One region of the Zhengella sp. genome, then DNA from elsewhere that is predicted to be linked to it. Evidence: predicted binding sites of a transcription regulator. Region 1 holds the regulator's gene; each other region holds the start of a gene.
The links. The regulator LexA, encoded in region 1, represses DNA repair genes until DNA is damaged. The targets are predictions, from matches to a motif close to TGTTCNNNNTGTGTTCNG.

Region 1 (5,157 bases):
GCAGCCTGGCGGCCTTGCTGGCCCGGGAAGCGACAGGCAAGGCGGCAAGACCCCTGGCCGGGGGATTTGCCTGCGACGATCAACTCTGCCTGGCAAAGGCCCCGCGCGGCTGGATCGTCCAGACGGACGATCCGGAAACAGTCCGTGCCGCATGCCGGACCGCCATCCTCATTCTCTACAGCAAGCCTTCCGAAGCGCCCCGCTGCGGTGGACGGCACATGGCCGTCATCGTCACAGCCCGGCAATTGGCGCTCGAAGGATCGGCTGCCTTTCGCCTGAACCCGCACGGCAAGGGCGTTTCGATCCGCCATGCCATCAACCGGCCATACCGCCCGTGGCACAGGCATCGGAAATGGTCGCGCGCCGCCCGCGGCCTGGAAGAGTGGAAGCCGGAGGCCAGGGATTGACACTTGGCCGTGCCGCCAGCGTCCCACCTGCAGGCATCCAGTTTGGAAACGTTACAAACTGGGCAAAGGCTGCTTGCGGCCGCCGGGCACATCTGGCTTCCTGCGGACGATCTTGAACAATGAGAGAAAACGAGATGCCAATTCTGTCGGCGGCTCTTGAGTCCGGACTTGTCCTTTTTCGCGAGGGCCTTGAGGCCCTTCTGGTCATATCGGCTCTTGCCGCGTTCCTCCATCGCGCCGGCATGGGCGAGCGCACGCGTTACCTCTATATCGGCGTGGCCATGGCGGTTCTTGCTAGCGTGGCCGCCGCGCTTGCCTTCGAGGTGTTCCTCGGTGGCGCCCATGACGACCGACTTGAAGCAGTTGTCATGATGGTTGCGGCCGGCCTGATGTTCTACATGTCCGGTTGGCTCTTTCTGAAGCAGGATCCGAAGGCATGGCAGGCGACCTTGCGTGCCGTGGCAGACCGCGCAGTCAGCGCGGGAACGACATTGTCGCTCGCCCTGATTGCCTTTCTCGCAGTCTTTCGCGAAGGCGCTGAAACAATCCTGTTTCTCCATGCGAGCGCTGCGGCGAGTGGTGGATGGCATGTCGGCTTCTGGATCGGCATTGCTGCCGCCACCGGCGTGCTGGCCGTTGTCTGGTTTGCGGTCAATGCTTTCGCCGCGCGGTTGCCCCTGCGTTTCATCTTTCTGGCAACCTCGGCCTTCCTCTTTGTCATGGGCCTGAAATTCGTTGGCGGTTCGGTTCAGGAACTGCAGGAACTGCAACTGTTGGCCTACGATCCGATGGACTTGCCGTCATCGCTCGTCGATGCCGGGTTGAACCCGACCTGGGAAGCCATCGTCCCGCAAGCCGCGATCGTCATCCTCGCGGTGATCGGCGCCGCCCTGGCATCGACGCGCCGGCGCAAGCAGCCTGCCGGTATTGCCGCTGAGTGAATGGCGGCGCCGGCCTCCACGAAGGCCGGGGATACGGAGTGAACGAAAAAAAAGGCGCCGAGCCAGTCCGGCGCCCCCTTTTCATGATCGATCGATCCAAATCCTGTTTCAGGCTTCAATACCGCCGGATCAGCCCGACCAGACGCCCTTGCACCTTCACGCGGTGGGGCGGGAAAATGCGCGTCTCGAAGGCCGGATTGGCCGCTTCCAGCGCAATGGAAGCCCCCTTGCGCCGGAAGCGCTTCAACGTCGCTTCCTCGTCATCGACCAGCGCGACGACGATGTCGCCGGGATTGGCCGTCTGGCCGTCGCGGATGATCACGGTGTCGCCGTCGAAAATACCGGCCTCGATCATCGAATCCCCGCGAACCTCCAGCGCGTAATGCTCGCCACCGCCCAGCATGTCCGGCGGCACGGCGATCGTGTGGGTCTGATGCTGGATGGCATCGATCGGCACGCCGGCGGCGATTCGCCCCATGACCGGAATGGCAATGGACTGTCCGGATTCCTTCTCGGCCGGCGGCGCCTTCGTGCCGCCTGGCTGCCCGCGTCCGCCCTCGATCACGCTGGGTGAAAACTTGCGCGCCTGAGGTGCGCCCGCAACCCCCTCGGGCATGCGGATCACCTCCAGCGCCCGTGCCCGGTTTGGCAGGCGGCGAATGAACCCGCGTTCCTCAAGTGCCGTGATCAGCCTGTGAATGCCGGACTTGGACGCCAGTTCCAGCGCATCCTTCATCTCGTCGAAGGAAGGCGGTATCCCGGTTTCTTTCAGCCGCTCATGAATGAAAAGCAGAAGTTCATGCTGTTTGCGGGTGAGCACGGGCCACCTCCTGACGAGTCGCAATACAAAACCGGAACAAACATATCTGTTCCCGTCCTGTTCCGCAAGTGGCATCGCAATGGTGCCGCACGCACGGCACGCCTGCGGGTCGGTCAGTCGCCGAGGCTGCGCAGGATCAGGCAGGGCACGTTGTCGCCTTCGTTGACGGCCGGTGCGTGCGCGGGCCGGATCACCAGGCAATTGGCCTCGGCCAGCGTGGACAGCATGGACGAATCCTGGCGCTTGAAAGGCGTCACCTGCAGGCCGCCCGTGCCATCGCTTGTGCAAACCGCACGCACGTGGTCCTGGCGGTCGCCATTTGCATTCATCGGCGTGGTCAGCCGGGCCGTGCGGATGTCATGCACATGGCGTGCCCCGCAAAGCGCCTTGATGAGCGGCTTCAGGAACAGATGGGCACAGACGAGGCTCGATACGGGATTGCCCGGCAGGCCCAGCACACGCGTTTCGCCAAAGCGCCCGACCATGAGCGGCTTGCCCGGCCGCATCGCGATCTTCCAGAAGTCGAGTTCCATCCCGGCATCGGCAAGGACCGACTGGACGAGATCATGATCGCCGACGGACGCGCCGCCCAGCGTGACGATGATATCGGCGCCTGCATCCCGAGCCCGCCCGACAGCGGCGCCGATGATGCCGTGATCGTCGCGGGCAATGCCCAGATCGATGACGGTGGCGCCGCATTCGGTCGCCAGTGCCGCAACGCCGAACGAATTGGAGGCGATGATCTGGTCCGGGCCGGGCAGGGCGCCAGGCGGAACCAGTTCGTCGCCGGTGGCGAGAATGGCGACGAGTGGCTTGCGTGCCACCGTGAGGCGGTCGTGATTGGCGGCGGCGGCGAGCGACAGCGCCGCGGCATCGAGTTGCCGGCCGGCCTTCAGGATGGTGCTGCCCTGGCGAAAGTCCAGCCCTTCGACGCGGATATTGCGGCCTTTCGGCTCGCCTTCGTTCACCTGGACGCGACCGTCGCCGAGCACGCCGACATTTTCCTGGATGATCACGGTATCGGCGCCGGAGGGGACGGGCGCGCCGGTGAAGATGCGCACGCATTCTCCGCCCTCCACCTTGCCCGAAAAGCGGTGGCCCGCTGCCGATTCGCCGATCACCGTCAGCGCGGCAGGCACGTTGGCGATGTCATCGGCCCGCACGGCATAGCCATCCATGGCGGCGGCCGGGAAGGGAGGTTGCGTGCGCCGGGCCGCCAGGTCGCTGGCCAGGAAGCGGCCTGCCGCATCCGCGATGTGAACCTCTTGCGCGCCCAGCAGGCCCGCATCGTCCAGCAGTCTGGAGAGCGCCTCGTCAACGGGAAGCAATGCCATTTCTTCAGTCCTCTGCGCGCCAGTGGCCGGATTTCCCGCCTTCCTTTTCGACAAGGCGGATATCGGTCAGCACCATGCCCCGGTCCACGGCCTTGGCCATGTCATAGATCGTGAGGCAGGTGACGGACACGGCCGACAGCGCTTCCATCTCCACACCGGTCTGGCCGTTCACCCGTGCCAGTGCGCGCACACGCAGGCCGGGCAGGGTTTCGTCGGGCGTGATGTCCACGGTCACCTTGGTGAGCAGCAGCGGGTGACAGAGCGGAACCAGCTCATGGGTCTTCTTGGCGGCCATGATGCCCGCAATCCGCGCCGTGGCGATGACATCGCCCTTCTTGGCATTGCCCGCAAGGATCATCGCCAGCGTTTCGGCCCGCATGCGCACCGCGCCCTCGGCAATGGCCGTGCGGCTCGTGGCGGCCTTGTCGCCGACATCCACCATGTGGGCCTCGCCGTTTTCCGCGATATGGGTCAGATGCTCAGCCATGGTCAGCCTGCCGCAAGCCGCGCGCCATCGCCTTCGAGCAGGGTCCGTGTGGCGGCTGTCACGTCATCCTGGCGCATCAGGCTTTCCCCGACCAGGAAGGAAGTCACGCCGTGGCCTGCAAGCCGTTGGCAATCGGCATGGGTGAAAATGCCGCTCTCGCCAACCAGAAGGCGGTCGCCAGGTGCCATGGCGGCAAGGCGTTCGGTCGTTTCCAGGCTGACGTCGAACGTGCGCAGGTTGCGGTTGTTGACGCCCAGCAGGCGTGAGGACAGCATGAGAGCCCGTTCCATCTCGGCCTCGTCATGCACCTCGATGAGCGCGTCCATGCCGGCCTCGAAGGCGCATTCTTCCAGCGCACGGGCTTCGTCGTCCGAGAGGCTCGCCATGATGATGAGGATGCAATCGGCGCCCCAGGCCCTGGCTTCCCAGACCTGGTAGGGCTCGAACATGAAATCCTTGCGCAGGGCCGGCAGCCCGGCCGCCTGGCGCGCAGCCGTCAGGAATTCCGGTGCGCCCTGGAAGCTCGGTCCATCCGTCAGCACCGAAAGACAGGCCGCGCCGCCGGTCTCATAGGCGCGCGCCAGCGCCGGCGGGTCGAAATCGGCCCGGATCAGCCCCTTGGAGGGGCTGGCCTTCTTGATTTCGGCGATCAGTCCGAACCGGCCTTCGGCCTTGCGGTCTTCCAGCGCCCTCAGGAAGCCGCGCGGCGCATCGCCATCCAAAGCGCGGGCGCGCACTTCGGCCAGCGGAAGTGCTGCTTTCGCCGCGGCAATCTCGTCACGCTTGTAGGCCTCGATCTTCTTGAGGATATCGGCCATCGCTCAGGCGACCTTTCCGCTGTTGGAGACCGCGATCAGCCGCTCCAGCGCCGCGAAGGCGCGCCCTTCGTCAATGGCGTCGGCCGCCATGGCCACGCCTTCGGCGACCGTATCGGCCTTGCCCGCCACCACCAGCGAAGCGCCGGCATTCAGCAGCGCTATGTCGCGATAGGCGTTCTTCTCACCCTGAAGCACAGCACGCAGCGCCCGTGCATTGTGCGCACCGTCGCCGCCTTTCAGATCTTCAAGCCGTGCGCGCGGCAGGCCGGCCTCTTCCGGCGTCAGCTCGAAGCCGCGGATCGTGCCGTCCTTCAGTTCCACGACCTGCGTCGTGCCGGTGGTGGTCATTT
Region 2 (5,157 bases), 430 kb from region 1:
GGCAGGACAGAGGGGGGTACGTCAAGCGTAATTCCGGGCGCGATCAGCCGCAGCCCCTTCAGGGAGACCTAGACCATGTTCACCAAGATCCTCATCGCCAATCGCGGCGAGATCGCCTGCCGCGTCATCCGCACCGCCCGGCGCATGGGCATTGCCACCGTGGCGGTCCATTCCGATGCCGACCGCAACGCCCTGCATGTGCGCATGGCCGACGAGGCGGTGCATATCGGCCCGGCGGCGGCGGCGGAAAGCTATCTGGTCGCCGAGCGCATCATCGCGGCGGCTGAGGCCACGGGCGCACAGGCCATTCATCCGGGCTACGGCTTCCTCTCGGAAAATCCCGGTTTCGTGGAGAAGGTGGAGGCGGCGGGCCTCGTGTTCATCGGCCCGTCGGCGGCGTCGATTCGCGCCATGGGGCTGAAGGATGCCGCCAAGCGGCTGATGGAAAAGGCCGGCGTGCCGGTGGTCCCCGGCTATCACGGCGACGCCCAGGAACTGGTGGTGCTGGCCACCAAGGCCAGCGAGATCGGCTATCCCGTGCTCATCAAGGCAGCCGCAGGCGGTGGCGGCAAGGGCATGCGCAAGGTGGAGCGGCCGGAGGATTTCAAGGATGCGCTTTCGGCGGCGCGGCGCGAATCCAAGGCCGCCTTCGGCGACGACCGGGTGCTGGTGGAGAAATATATCGAGAAGCCGCGCCATATCGAGGTGCAGGTTTTCGGCGACAGCCACGGCCATGTCGTTCACCTGTTCGAGCGCGACTGCTCGCTGCAACGCCGCCACCAGAAGGTGATCGAGGAAGCCCCTGCCCCCGGCATGACCGATGAGATGCGCGCGGCGATGACGGAGGCGGCCGTCAAGGCGGCCAAGGCCATCGACTATCGCGGCGCGGGGACGATCGAATTCATCGTCGACGGCTCGAACGGGCTGAGGCCCGACGGCTTCTGGTTCATGGAAATGAACACCCGCCTTCAGGTGGAGCATCCGGTGACCGAATGCGTCACCGGCATCGATCTCGTCGAGTGGCAATTGCGGGTCGCCGCCGGCGAGCCGCTGCCCCGAAGCCAGGACGAAATCGCGCTCTGTGGCCATGCCTTCGAGGCGCGCGTCTATGCCGAGGATCCGGCGCGCGGCTTCCTGCCGGCCATCGGCACCCTGCACCATCTCGCGTTTCCGGCATCGGTGGAGGGCGCGCTTATGCGCATCGACAGCGGCGTGGAACAGGGTGATGCCATCAGCCCGTTCTACGATCCGATGATCGCCAAGCTGATCGTGCAGGGCAGCGACCGTGCAGCCGCGCTCTCGGGACTGGCGCAAGCCCTTGAGGCCACGCAGGTGGCCGGCTCCACCGCCAATACCGGCTTCCTGGCCGCGTTGGCCCGCCATTCCGGCTTCGCGGCCGGGGATGTGGATACCGGGCTGATCGAGCGCGACCAGACCTCTCTCGTGGCCAGGCCGGAAGCCTCGGCGCGCATGGTGGCGGAAGCCGCGCTGGCCGCGTCGGGTCTCAAGCCCGCAGCGGGAAGCGATCCGTGGGATTCGCTGGCCGGGTTCAGCCATTTCCACCCGCTGTCCATCGCGGTCGAGCTGACCCGCAACGACGAAACGGTCCCGGCGCGGGTCACGCCGGTGGACGGCCGGTCGGCGAAGGTGGCCGCCGGCGGCCATCCTCCGGTCACGCTGCCGCTTGGCGATGGCGCGGCAGTCCACTGGCCGGGCCATGTGACCGTGTTTTCCGCCGGCCATGCCATCGACTTCTCGCTGCGCGATCCCTTTGCGGATGCCGATGATTCAGCGGGTGCCGACAAGCTGACCGCGCCGATGCCCGGGCTGGTCAAGATGGTGAATGTCGAGGCCGGTGCGACCGTGACCAAGGGCCAGCCTCTGCTGGTGCTGGAAGCCATGAAGATGGAGCACACCATAGCCGCGCCCCATGACGGCGTGATCGCGGAGGTGGCTGCCCAGGGCGCGCAGGTGACGGACGGCACCGTGCTGGTGCGGTTCGAAGAGAGCGGCTGAACGCGTGCGGGCGGCGTCAGGCCGTCCCCGACCTGAAAAAAGAGCCGCGCCGGCCTGTCCCCTGCCGGTCGCGGCTCACTTCAGTTCACGGTCGCGTCCCCCTGCGTCCCCACGCCGAAAATCGCGTCCGCCTGCCGGTCCTGGCTATCGGTTCCCTATCCCAGAAGGGCCCGTATTCTTGTTGTTGCGCCGACCGGCGGTGTCTGCCTGCGGCAGACCGGCCCCGTTCTTGCCGTGCGGGGCTTGAAACCTTCATTCCAGGCAGGGCCCGGCATTCGCGCCGGACCAGGCCGCAACGACGTTCAGTGCATCGTCATCCATTCGCGTGCCTCGCGCAGGGCGCGGGCCAGTTCCGCCTTCGACATCTGCGAGGCCATTTCGGCGCGCAGGGCCACCGCGCGGGCCGAGCCCTTGATGGCGGCGATGTTGAACCACTTGTGCGCGGCGACCACATCCATTTCGCAATCGCGGCCGGTGGCATACATCATGCCCATCTCGAAAAGGATGTCTGCCTGGGTCGTCGCGTCCATGGCGCCAGCGCCGGCTTCGTGCATGTCAAAACGTGCCATTTCCCAATCCCCTGTATCCCGTGTCGCGGCCCGTTTCCTTGCCTCACTCGAGGGCCGCTCTTCATGGTTCCGAGAATGCCGCAGAGCCTTGAATCCGCCGTAAAAACTTGTGCTTAATTTGAAACAAACAAAATGAAAACAAGGCGTAAACCTCAGTCTTCATTAAGCATTGCAACCCGCGCCGTTCCGGGATTCCGGCGAGAATTCTCCTAAAATACGAGCCGCTGAAATCAAGGATTCATTGACCAAGACAACAACACGAAAACGGCTCGGCCCGCTCCCGGCGCACCGGAAACGCACCGCGCACCGTGTCCAGGCGCGCCCCGTCCAGGCCCCGCGTCCGCCAAGGCGCGCCGCGCCATGCTTTCCCAGCGTCACGCGGGAGGCGATTGCTTTTACGTTTACGTTAGACGTATTCTGAGGTGCTGCCGGATGGCGGCGCCATGGGAGGAATGACATGATGCGCATGATTTCATTGACCGCCGCGACGTTCGTACTGATGAGCGCAGCGGCGATGGCCGACCCGATCGAAGGCAATTGGCGCACCGAAAGCGGCGAGACCGCGGCGATCGCGCCTTGCGGCGGCGCCTATTGCATCACGCTGAAAAGCGGCAAGTACAACGGCAAGCGCATCGGCAAGATGTCGGGTTCAAGCGGAGACTATTCCGGCACGATTACCGATCCGGCCGACGACAAGACCTATTCCGGTTCGGCAAAGGTTGCCGGCGCATCGATGAAGCTGAAAGGCTGCGCCCTGAAGATCTTCTGCAAGACGCAAACCTGGACGAAGCGCTAGGGGCGTGACGATTACCGCGCCTTCTGCGTGAAGAGCAGGTTCCAGGCGTCGCGGTCCTTCGTCATCTCGTTGATGGAAAGTCGCTTCTCTTCACCCGCCCGGATGCCGCGCTCGACTGCCGGGCGCGCCATCATGGCCTCGAACCAGCGTTTCACATTCGGGAAATCATCGAGACTCTGGCCCTGCCGCTTGTGGGGCTTCACCCAGCCGATACAGGCCATGTCGGCGATGGAATAGTCGCCGGCAAGGAATTGGCGGTCGGCCAGGCGGCGGTTCATCACGCCGTAGAGCCGGTTGACCTCGTTGGTGTAGCGCTCGATGGCATAGGGCACTTCCTCGGGCGCATAGCCACGGAAATGATGCGCCTGGCCGCACATGGGGCCGAGGCCGCCGACCTGCCAGAACAGCCATTGCTCGACCTCGATGCGCGCACGCTCCTGCGAAGGATAGAACCGGCCGAACTTGCGGCCGAGATATTGCAGGATGGCGCCGCTCTCGAAGACCGAGACCGGCGCGCCGTCCGGGCCTTCCGGATCGACGATTGCAGGCATGCGATTGTTTGGCGAAATGGCCAGGAAATCCGGCTCGAACTGCTCACCCTTGAGGATGTCCACGAAGTGCAACTCGTAGGGAACGCCCAGTTCCTCCAGCATGATGGCGACCTTCCAGCCGTTGGGCGTGGGCCAGTAATGAAGCGCGATCGGCCGGGTGTTGGTTGCTGTCATGGTCCTGTCCTCCGGGAATGGCGGGCAGACAAGCACAGGCCGTCCCCGCCCTCAAGCGGGCAATGCACAGGTGACGCGTCAACCATCTTGAACCGTGGATGAACGGCCGCATCAGGGCCGGTTCAGGGTGGCTGCGGCATGGTTTCGGCATCCCGATTGCAAAGGATGCGTTTCATGCTCGCCCGCCGCTTTGTCATTGTCTGTCTGCTTGCCGCCATCATGGGCAGCGGGCTCTCCATCCTGATTGCCGAAACGGCGCGCCCTGCCCGCTCCTGGGAAGCGGCTGCAGCGCCATGCTTCGCCCATCAATCCGGGTTGTGCCGCTGAAACCACGGCTTGCGGCCCGGTGGCGTCTTCTGCCACAGTGGCGCGGGTGATGGTCAGAAGAGGGTGAGCCGGAATGAGTGAGCGGCAGTGGTATTACGCCGAGGCGCAGGAACGGCGCGGACCGGTGGGCGAGGACGAGGTGCGCGGCATGGCCGAAAGCGGCCTGATCCGGCCTGAAACGCTGGTCTGGACAGCCGGCATGGACAATTGGCAGAAAGCCGCGGACACGCTGCCGGCCGGGATCCGTCCATCCCATTGGGGCGGCGATGCCCCGCCTCCGGTCAGTGCGCCGCCGCTCGAGCGGTCCGAGGCCGCGCGGCAACCGGCCGGCGCGGACAGCCGCGGTCCGTGGCAGGGCACCGGCGCGGGCAGCACGCAAGGCGGCATGCGCGATGCCGACGCGCCCGATCCCGATACATTCATGGGCGCCGTCAAGACCTGTCTCTCGAAATACGCGACCTTCGAGGGTCGGGCGCGGCGGCCGGAATTCTGGTGGTTCGCGCTGTTCACCTTTGCCGGATCCATGGTGGCCAGTTTTCTCGACGTGGCGATTTTCGGCGCGGCATCGGATGCCGGCCTGCTGAGCGCGGTGTTCAGCCTGGCCATGCTCATTCCCTCCATCGCGGTCGGTGTGCGCCGCCTGCACGACACGGATCGCGTCGGCTGGTGGTACCTGATGGTCTTCATCCCGCTGATCGGTTTCATCGTGCTGCTGATCTTCTTC
Region 3 (5,157 bases), 270 kb from region 1:
GACCATCGATGCCGCGATCAATCGCTTTGGCGGCCGCGCATGAGCGAGACGGCAGCCTCGTCCGGACATTCGGTGCCGGCCGGCGCCGGCCCCTTTTCCGCATTCGAACGCATGGTGGCGCTGCGCTACCTGCGGTCGCGGCGCAAGGAGACGATTGTCTCCGTCATTGCGCTGATTTCCTTCATCGGCATCATGCTGGGCGTGGCCACGCTCATCATCGTGATGGCGGTGATGAACGGGTTCCGCGTCGAGTTGCTCGACCGCATCCTTGGCGTCAACGGCCATGTCATCGTGCAGCCTGTCGACAGCCCGCTGACCGATTATGACGCCGTGGCAAACCGCATTGCGGCATTGGACGGCATTCGCGCTGCCCTGCCGCTGGTCGAGGGCCAGGCGCTTGCCTCCGGCCGTGTCGGCGCGGGCACGGGGGCGCTGGTGCGCGGCGTGCGCGACCAGGACATTCCGAGAATTCAGGCCCTGGCAGGCAATGTCCGCCAGGGCTCGCTCGACGGTTTCGAGGCCAGCGAGGGCGTGGCCATCGGCGCGCGCATGGCCGAAAACCTGGGTCTTGCCCTTGGTGACATCCTGACCCTCGTGTCTCCCGATGGTGACGTGACGCCGATCGGCACGACGCCGCGGGTAAAGGGCTACCCGGTGGTGGCGGTCTTCGAAATCGGCATGTCGGAATACGATTCCTCCATCGTTTACATGCCCTTGTCCGAGGCCCAGCTCTATTTCAACCAGGAAAACCAGGTCCAGTCCATCGAGGTCTTCCTGGACGATCCGGATACGGTCGATACCCTGCGCACGGCCATCGAGACCGCGGCCGCCCGGCCCGTGTTCCTGTCGGATTGGCGCCAGCGCAATCGCGCCTTCTTTTCCGCCCTTCAGGTGGAGCGCAACGTCATGTTCATGATCCTGACGCTGATCGTGCTGGTGGCGGCGCTCAACATCATTTCCGGCCTCATCATGCTGGTGAAGGACAAGGGCCGCGACATCGCCATCCTTCGCACCATGGGCGCGACATCGGGCTCGATCCTGCGCATTTTCCTGATGACCGGCTCCGCCATCGGCCTCACCGGCACGCTCGGCGGGCTGTTCCTCGGCCTGCTCGTCTGCTGGAATATCGAATCGATCCGCCAGTTCTTCTCCTGGCTGTCCGGCACGACGATTTTTGATCCCAATCTCTATTTCCTGAGCCAGCTTCCCGCCAAGATCGATGTGGGCGAAACGCTGGCGGTGCTTGTCATGGCCATGGTTCTTTCCTTCATCGCCACCATCATTCCGGCCTGGCGCGCCGCGCGCATCGATCCGGTTGACGCCCTGAGGTACGAATGATGGCCGTTGCGCTGGAACTGAGGTCGGTCAGCCGCCACTATGACCAGGGGGGCAAGCGGCTCGACATCCTGCTCGACTGCGATTTCGCGCTGCATTCCGGCGAGATGGTCGCGCTCGTCGCCCCATCCGGCGCGGGCAAGTCCACGCTGCTGCACACGGCCGGTCTGCTGGAGCGCCCCGATGGCGGCGATGTCCATGTCAATGCACGTGCCTGCGGCCGTCTCAATGATGAACAACGCACCGCGATCCGGCGAAACGATATCGGCTTCGTCTACCAGTTCCATCACCTGCTGCCGGAATTCTCCGCCCTGGAGAACATCATGATGCCCCAGCTCCTTCACGGGCTGTCACGCGCCGAAGCGGCGCAAAGGGCAGGTCAGTTGCTCGACTACATGAAGGTCGGCCATCGCGCCGATCACCGGCCCTCCGAGCTTTCCGGAGGCGAGCAGCAACGGGTTGCGATTGCGCGCGCCGTTGCCAATGCGCCGCTTGTCCTGCTGGCGGATGAACCCACCGGCAACCTGGATCCGGTCACCTCGTCCTATGTCTTCGAGGCCCTGGAGGCGCTGGTGCGCAAGTCTGGCCTGGCGGCCTTGATCGCCACCCACAATCACGAGCTTGCCAGGCGCATGGATCGCCGCGTGACGCTGAAGGACGGCAAGATCGTGCCCCTGTGAGTTGTTGCCATCCTTGGGTTCCGGCCTGCCTGTCGCGGGCGCGGCCGGATGCACGCTACGCTTTTTGTCAATGAAATCTTAACCATGAGGCTGGGGATAGCGGGAATTGATGTTCCTGTCATGTCTTCATGGTTGACGCGGGAACAAAACGGGAATAAAAGAACAAAATACGAACAAAGAGGGAGTTGCTGCCATGTCCGACCTGATTTATGACGTCGCCTCGCTGGTCTCCGTTTCCATGTTCATCGTCGCGTCTGCCATGTGGATCGGCGCACTTTAGGGCGATCGTCCGTCTCCTTTCCCTGAATGATGGGGATAGCCGGCCGGTCCTTCTGCCTGCAACGGGCTTCGTTCTGGACTTGGCGCCCCGGCTTGCCGAAACTGACGTCTGAGATGTCAGGATTCGGGACCGGCAGGTGAGGGCGATGGACGAACAGGCGAAAGACGGGCGGATGTTCATTCACCTGCGTGTTCACTCCCAATATTCCCTGCTGGAAGGCGCGTTGCCACTCGGCAAGGTCATTGGCCATGCCCTCGCGGACGAGGCGCCGGCCATTGCCGTCACCGATACCAACAACCTGTTCGGCGCGCTCGAATTCGCACAGAAGGCCACCAAGGACGGCATCCAGCCGATCGTCGGTTGCCAGCTCGCGGTCGACTTCGCCGACAGGCCGGAGGATGCGGGCCGCGCGCCGGGGCGCAAGGTGGAGACGCTTGCCTCCCTTGTCTTCATCGCGGCGAGTGAGGAAGGCTACGCAAATCTCGTGCGCCTTGTCTCCCGTGCCTATCTCGCGACCGGAGAGGGCGAGCCGGTTCATGTCACGCCGGGCTGGATCGCCGAACTCTCCGCCGGCGTGATCTGCCTGACCGGCGGGCCGGATGGCCCGTTGGGCCGGGAATTGAAGGCGGGCCATTCCGTCATTGCCGAACAGAGACTGGCGGCGCTCAAGCGCTGGTTCGGCGACCGGCTCTATGTGGAATTGCAACGGTGCGGCAACTGGGACCGGGCGCTGGAGGCTGCGACCGTCAAGCTTGCCTATGACCACCGGCTCCCGCTCGTTGCCACCAATGAGGCCTTCTTTCCCAGGCGTGAGGATTACGATGCCCATGACGCCCTGATTGCGATTGCCGAAGGGACCGTGATCGCGGTTGACGAACGCCGCAAGCTGACGCCGGACAATTATCTGCGCAGTCAGGCTGAGATGATTGCCTTGTTCTCCGACCTGCCGGAAGCTGTCGAGAACACTGTCGAGATCGCGCGCCGCTGCCACTATTTTCCCGAGACGCGAAAGCCCATCCTGCCGCGATTTACCGGCGGCGATCTGGAAGACGCCGAAGCGGTCGTCGCCGCGGAAGCCGCGGAGTTGCGCCGGCAGGCGGTTGACGGTTTGGCGATGCGCCTTGAAAGCCAGGGCCTTTCGGCCGGCTACACCCGGGAGGACTACGAAAAGCGTCTCGACTACGAACTCGGCATCATCGAGCGGATGAAGTTTCCGGGCTACTTCCTGATCGTGTCCGACTTCATCAAGTGGGGCAAGGCGCATGACATTCCGGTCGGTCCCGGGCGCGGCTCCGGCGCGGGGTCGCTGGTCGCCTGGGTGCTGACCATCACCGACATAGACCCCTTGCGGTTTTCGCTTCTGTTCGAGCGCTTCCTCAATCCCGAACGCGTGTCGATGCCGGACTTCGATATCGACTTCTGCCAGGAGCGCCGCGACGAGGTGATCCGCTATGTGCAGGAAAAATACGGCCGCGACCAGGTGGCCCAGATCATCACCTTTGGATCCCTGCAGGCGCGCGCCGTGCTGCGCGATGTCGGGCGCGTGCTCCAGATGCCCTATGGCCAGGTCGACCGGCTGACGAAGCTGGTGCCGTCGAACCCCGCCAACCCCGTGCCGCTGGAAAAGGCGGTTGCCGATGAACCGCGCTTTGCCGAGGAGATCGAGAAGGAGCCGATCGTCGGTACGCTGATCGACATTGCCAGGAAGCTGGAGGGGCTTTACCGCCATGCCTCCACCCATGCCGCCGGCATCGTGATCGGCGATCGGCCGTTGTCGGAACTGGTGCCCATGTACCGCGATCCGCGTTCCGACATGCCGGTCACGCAATTCAACATGAAATGGGTCGAACAGGCCGGCCTGGTGAAATTCGACTTCCTCGGCCTGAAAACCCTGACCGTCATCGAGACGGCGGTCAAGTTCGTGCGCCGGCGCGGCGTGGATCTGGACATGTCGCAGATTCCGCTGGACGACGCGCCCACCTATCAGATGCTGGCGCGCGGCGAGACCGTGGGCATCTTCCAGGTGGAATCGGCCGGAATGCGCAAGGCCCTGATCGGCATGAAGCCGGACTGCATCGAGGACATCATCGCCCTCGTCGCGCTTTATCGTCCCGGTCCCATGGAGAACATTCCCACCTACAACGCGCGCAAGCACGGGCATGAGGAAATCGCCTCCATTCACCCGAAGATCGATCACCTTGTGAAGGAGACCCAGGGCGTCATCGTTTACCAGGAACAGGTGATGCAGATCGCGCAGGAACTGTCGGGCTATTCGCTGGGCGAAGCCGATCTTCTGCGCCGCGCCATGGGCAAGAAGATCCGCGCCGAGATGGACAAGCAGCGCGTGCGCTTTGTTGATGGCGCTGTGGAGCGCGGCGTGTCGAAGGCGCAGGCCAACACGATCTTCGACCTCCTGGCGAAATTCGCCGACTACGGCTTCAACAAGTCCCACGCGGCCGCCTATGCGGTCGTGTCGTACCAGACAGCGTGGCTGAAGGCGCATTACCCGGTCGAGTTCCTGGCCGCGTCCATGTCGCTGGACATGAACAACACCGACAAGCTCAACGACTTCCGTCAGGATGCCTTGCGGCTTGGCATCGAAGTGGTTGCGCCGTCGGTCATGACCTCCCATCACCTGTTCGAGGTCGGCGAGAACCGGATCTATTATTCGCTTTCGGCGATCAAGGGTGTGGGCGAGGCCGCGGTGCGTCACATCGAGCAGCGGCGGGCGGAGAAAGCCTTTGGATCGCTGGAGGATTTCTGCGAGCGCATCGACCCGCGCATCGTTGGCAAGCGCGTGCTGGAAAGCCTGATTTCGGCCGGCGCGCTCGATTGTTTCGGCCATCAACGGGAAAACATGCT
Region 4 (5,157 bases), on a different contig from region 1:
GTCCTCAGGCAAAGAAGCCGTGCATGAACCAGCGCACCTGTGCCGCGCTCTCGTAAGAACCGGCCCGGTAGAGCCAGAAGCGGCGGCCCGTGTCGTCTTCCACGCGCCAGTAATCGCGCACCGGCGCATCCGCGGAATCCCGCCACCATTCCGGGCCCATGCGCTCCGGTCCCTCGGCGCGGGCAACGCGGTAATGCACCCGGCGCCAGCGGAAGGAGGCGGGCGGACCGTCGGGAATGCCTGCAATGGCATCGACGGGTTCGGGGCTGGCGAGCAGGCGCACGGGCCTTGGCGCGCATGGCGCATGGGCTGCAACAGCGGGCTTGAGCGCCAGGTTGCCGGAAACGGGGCGCGATGGCGACCCGCCCATCTGCGTGGAGGGAAAGAGAGGCGCGCTGCGTTCCGGGCAATGACTTTCCCGCATGAGGGGCGCAAGCAGGACCTGCGGGCCGAAGCGTGCCGCCGCGCGTTCGGCAAATGCCGCGACGGCATCCGAACCGTCTGCCGGATCGCCGGCAAGATCGCGCTGGCTTTCGCCGAAGGGTGCGGATGCAAGGACAGACATGCGCAGGATCTCGAAACCGCAGCCGGCATCAAGCGTTCCGTCCAGCGCCGCGAGCCGCTCGCGAAACAGGTCGCGAATGGCGCGCGGCTCACGCAATGGCCGCGCCGTGCCGACGGCCAGGCGTTTCACCGCGCCATCGGTGCGCCAGAGTGCCAGTTCCAGCCGGCGTGCGCCCTGACCGCGCTCTTCCAGCGCCGGTTTCAGCGCCCGGGCCAGGCCCAGCGCGATCTCCTCGACATGTTCGCTCAGCATGACCGGTTCGGCGAGGCGGCGTTCGGCGGACAGATCGGCGACCGGCATGAGCGGGGACACGGCTTCGCCGGCATGCCCCAGAGCGGCATCGAGACGGGCGATGACGGCCTGGCCGAAACGCCGCGCAATGGCGGCGCGCGGCTGGGCCGACAGGCGGCCGATGGTGGAAAGGCCAACGGCGCGCAGGCCGGCTTCGGCCTTCGGTTCGAGGCGCAGGGCCGAAAGCGGCAGGGGTGCCATGAAATCCGCCTCGGCGCCGGGTGCGACCATGGTGCCGGGGCGCAGACGGGCCGCGGCAAAGGCGCAGCCCGGCGTCGCGGCCAAGCCGGCCTGCACGGCCAGTCCGAGCGCGCGGGCGCGGGCAACCGCATCCGTCATCAGGGCTTCTTCCCCGCCGAAGAGATGGGCGCAGCCGGCAATGTCGAGAAACAGGCCGTCGGTTCCATCCAGCCCGACAAGCGGAGTGTAGCGTGTCGCCCAAAGAGCGAGCCGGTTCAGGAACCGCGCATCGGCCGCCGGGTCGGCCGGCATGACCTCGATGGCCGGATGCATGGCGCGTGCGGCCGCCAGCCCGAGGCCGGGGACAAGCCCCAGGCCGGCTGCCTTTTCGCAACAGGCGGAAAGGCGTTGCGTATTGGCCATGGTTTCGGCCAGCACCAGCGGCGGGCGTTCAGCCGCGCCGGCGGACGTGCTGGTCCGTGAGATCCGGTCGTGGCGGGCGGCCAGAATCCGGTCGGTGGGCAGGCAGGGAAACCACAGCGCCAGGATACGGCGGCCGCTGAACGGGTTTCCGGCGCAGCGGTGCGCCGGGGTGCAGGACAAATCGCTGGTCATCGCGGTTCCACTCCAGTGTCAGGTCACAGGTTTCGTTGGCGCCCTTGTCAACGGTCAGGCAAAAGGCCGGATTGCCGATCGTTCCTTCGATCATCACCCCGAAGGCGCTTGCCGGGGCCGAGGGCGCAGCGCGCACCAGAAGGCGCAGAAGGGCGGCGCTGGCCTCAGCGCGCGCGGCCTGGCGCAGCAGGATCACGGGCCGGCCGGCCTGACGGGCGCGCATGTGCAGGCGGCGCGTGGCGGTCAGGTCGCAGGCGGCAGGATTGCCGCGCATCTCCACGATGACAGCAGACAGGCCGGCCAGCGGCGCCGCCTCGCCCGCGATCCACAGGAGATCGGCAAGGCGGGGGACCTCGGCGACGAGAAGGCGATGCGGCTCCAGTCCCAGCAGGCCGGCCAGTCCCGGCGCCCAGGGCATGCCGGCCTCGGCCATGGCCTGGCGGGTCGTGGCCCAGAGCAGCGGCGCCTGCGGCGCGCCCGTCTTGCGGGCGCGATGCGCCCGCAGCGCCAGACCGAGCGCCAGCGCTGCCGCCGCGCCCGCATCCCGGGTTTCAGGCGCGATCACCTCGCTCAGGGCCGCCAGCGGCAAGCCGCCGCCCAGCAACCGGTCGGCAGACCCGTCGCCCGTGGACACCCGTTCGGCGCGGGCATGGCGCAAGCCTTCCACCGGGCGGCCGTGCTCACGCAGGAGCGTGCCGCCGGTGGCGTTTTCGCCATGGCTGGGCGTTTCCGCCTCAACCTGCCGGAGGCGGGGCGTTTCATCCTCTATGGCCGCAATCCGCCGGCGCAGATCGCGCAAAAGCTCCTCCGTCACGGCGCGGGTGGCCATGGCGCGTGTCCTTTCTTCAGGCCCTGTGATCAAGGCAAGGGACAAGCGATCCTCCGGCCTGCGATTGCAGTGCCAGGCAGGTCGCCGCCTTAAATGTTCCTGTTATGTTCTTATGGATTCCAGAGCTGCCCCCCGGAGTCAAGCGGGCAGGAAAAGATTCTTCTCCATGCCATGAACAGGCCGCAGGGCTGAATCCGGGGCACGTGCTTCAAACGGGAGGCAAAAGCGCCTATATGGGCCGGACAGGAAAAGGTGATGGCCCGCATTTACGCAACCCGCAACTGGCAGACAGCCGCCGCGCCCACGCTCGCAGAGATCGAGCTGATGGCGATGGAGGCCTATGCGCATCTTCCCGGCCAGTTCCGGGCCCTTACCGGCGAGATCGTGATCCAGGTGGCGGATTTTCCCGAGGAAGAAATCCTCGATGCGCTGGCGCTGGAAACCCCGTTCGACCTGCTCGGCCTGTTCGAGGGCCGCGGCATTGCGGAGCGGTGGAACCCGCAGACAGGCGAGGGGCCGAATCGCATCACGCTCTACCGGCGTGCCATTCTCGACTACTGGGCGGAGAGCGACGAGATGCTGGGCGACATTGTCACCCATGTCCTCATCCACGAGATCGGCCACCATTTCGGGCTGTCGGATGACGACATGGCGCGTATCGAGGAACAGGCAGGCTGAAACCGCCGCTTTTCCCCCCGCCTTCAAGCACAGGCTGAACCCTTCGTTAACCATGTTGCCCGACCATCGGCAGGCAGGGGAAACCTCTCGCATTTTCCGGCGTTGAGCGGTCGGGACATACGGGATCAAGGGACGAAAGGGAGTGCCATGCACAAGCCGACCCTGCTTATCGTGGAAGACGACGCGTGGCTTGCCATGGATGCTGCCACCCAGGCCGAGGCGGCCGGTTATGCCGTCATCCTGGCGCAAAGCGTCGCCGAGGCACAACGCATCCTGCTGCTGGAGGATGTGGACGGGGCCATACTCGATTTCAACCTGCCCGATGGCGTGGTGACTCCGGTTGCCCATGCGCTCAGGGCCGCCGGCCTGCCCTTCTTTCTCGTCTCAGGCGCCAGCCTGGACACGATCGAGCAGACGGGCCTTGAAAACCCGCCTCTGCTGGCCAAGCCGGTCGATTACCTGAAGGCCATGGCCCTGCTGATGCGCGATGGCGAAGCGCCGCAACGGGCGCGGCGGCTGGCCGGCTGAACCGGCCGGTTTTCCTGTTCCCTCACGGGCAGACGCCAATCGCGTCGATATAACGCGCAGAAACCCAGCCGCGCGGGCTTGGCCGGCCCCAATAGGGATCGGTGCAGTCGCCCGCCATGCAGGCCACCTGATACCAGTTGCCGGCACGATCCCAGACCGAGACTTCATCGCCGGCATAGAGTTCGCCGATCTGGCGGTAGCGCGTGCCCGGACCGGTGCGCACGGCAAGGAAGCCGTTGCCACGGTCATGGTCGTATTGCGAGATCGGCCGCACACCCACCACGTAACCCGTGCAATCGCCAGCCTGCGCCGGAACAGCTGGCAAGACCACTCCCGCCGCAATGGCACAGACACCCAGAAAATTCCGCCCCATGTCTCATCTCCCTTTCCGCGCCGCGCCGCGGCCTTCCATTTGAAGATGCCGGTCAACATGGCCATTTGCCTTGACCGGCGTTAAGCCGCGCCGCAGAGATCGCGAATCACCTGTTCGAACACGGCCATGCCGGGCGCGATGATGCTGTCGGGAAAGTCGTAGTCCGGCGCATGCAGCGGCGGATGGTCCTCGCCGGCCCCCAGAACGAACATGGCCGTCGGGCAGGCCTGGCCGAAGCGGCCGAAATCCTCCGACCAGCGGAACGGACCCGCTAGCGGCATGACCGTCAGGCCGAGCCTGGCAAAGGCCGATTCAACATGGGCCACAGCGGCTGCATCGTTGACATTGGCGGCAAAACCGTCCGCCGTTTCCATCGCGATCTCCAGCCCGTGGCGCCCGGCGCCGGCCTCAGCCATGGCGCGGGCCGCCTGCATCAGCGCGTCCTGCCTTTCATCGTCGATCGCCCGCAGCGTGGCCATGACATGGGCCTCGCCGGGCGCAATGCCGAAGGCCTCCTCGCCAAGGCGGGCATGAACCAGTGTCACCACCGACTGGCCGGCAGGATGCCCGAGCGTGGCAGGCAGGCGCGGCAAGCCATCGACCAGTTCGCACATGGCGGCAGCAGGGCTGAGGCCTGCTTCCGGCTGACTGGCGTGGGACGTGCGCCCGGTCAGGCGGATGGACAGGCCTTCGGATGCATAGCACATGGGGCCTGGCCGGATGGCGACGGCACCTTTTTCCATGCCGGGCAGGTTGTGCAGGGCAAAGGCGATGTCGGGCCGTATCCCGGCGAAGCGCGGATCGGCCAGCATGGCGGCGGCGCCGGCCCCGTTTTCCTCGGCCGGCTGGTAGAGCAGGATGGCGCGGCCCCTGGCGATGGGCCGGGCGTGAAGCTGGCGTGCAAGGCCCATGAGAATGGCCATGTGGCCATCATGGCCGCACAGGTGGCCGCGTCCCTCGATGGTCGAGCGCCACTCGACCGGCGCCTTGTCGATGATCGGCAAGCCATCCAGTTCGCTGCGGATCATGACAGAGGGTCCGGGGCTGCCGCTCTCCCATATGGCGACGACGCCATGGCCGCCAATGCCCGTGAGAAGG

Region 2: R3D65_RS02495 (sel1 repeat family protein) is a predicted target of LexA. The motif match lies at 2,709-2,726, and genes of this name have one in related genera.
Region 3: dnaE (DNA polymerase III subunit alpha) is a predicted target of LexA. The motif match lies at 2,174-2,191, and genes of this name have one in related genera.
Region 4: R3D65_RS18525 (metallopeptidase family protein) is a predicted target of LexA. The motif match lies at 2,575-2,592, and genes of this name have one in related genera.

Annotation. Positions count from the first base shown of each region.
Region 1 covers NZ_JAWKWO010000001.1:111,772-116,928, reverse strand. Annotated here, with positions in the region: gene R3D65_RS00470 (ComEC/Rec2 family competence protein) at 1-407, shown strand, start outside; gene R3D65_RS00465 (FTR1 family protein) at 542-1,348, shown strand; gene lexA (transcriptional repressor LexA) at 1,464-2,168, opposite strand; gene glp (gephyrin-like molybdotransferase Glp) at 2,282-3,502, opposite strand; gene moaC (cyclic pyranopterin monophosphate synthase MoaC) at 3,507-3,989, opposite strand; gene trpC (indole-3-glycerol phosphate synthase TrpC) at 3,992-4,807, opposite strand; gene trpD (anthranilate phosphoribosyltransferase) at 4,811-5,157, opposite strand, start outside.
Region 2 covers NZ_JAWKWO010000001.1:537,550-542,706, forward strand. Annotated here, with positions in the region: gene R3D65_RS02490 (acetyl-CoA carboxylase biotin carboxylase subunit) at 76-2,016, shown strand; gene R3D65_RS02495 (sel1 repeat family protein) at 2,319-2,585, opposite strand; gene R3D65_RS02500 (DUF2147 domain-containing protein) at 3,043-3,381, shown strand; gene R3D65_RS02505 (glutathione S-transferase family protein) at 3,393-4,106, opposite strand; gene R3D65_RS02510 (hypothetical protein) at 4,281-4,433, shown strand; gene R3D65_RS02515 (DUF805 domain-containing protein) at 4,507-5,157, shown strand, end outside.
Region 3 covers NZ_JAWKWO010000001.1:385,703-390,859, reverse strand. Annotated here, with positions in the region: gene proS (proline--tRNA ligase) at 1-43, shown strand, start outside; gene R3D65_RS01725 (lipoprotein-releasing ABC transporter permease subunit) at 40-1,338, shown strand; gene R3D65_RS01720 (ABC transporter ATP-binding protein) at 1,335-2,015, shown strand; gene dnaE (DNA polymerase III subunit alpha) at 2,441-5,157, shown strand, end outside.
Region 4 covers NZ_JAWKWO010000006.1:292,941-298,097, reverse strand. Annotated here, with positions in the region: gene R3D65_RS18535 (DUF6504 family protein) at 5-1,474, opposite strand; gene R3D65_RS18530 (hypothetical protein) at 1,488-2,480, opposite strand; gene R3D65_RS18525 (metallopeptidase family protein) at 2,736-3,158, shown strand; gene R3D65_RS18520 (response regulator) at 3,306-3,686, shown strand; gene R3D65_RS18515 (SH3 domain-containing protein) at 3,709-4,059, opposite strand; gene R3D65_RS18510 (amidohydrolase) at 4,140-5,157, opposite strand, start outside.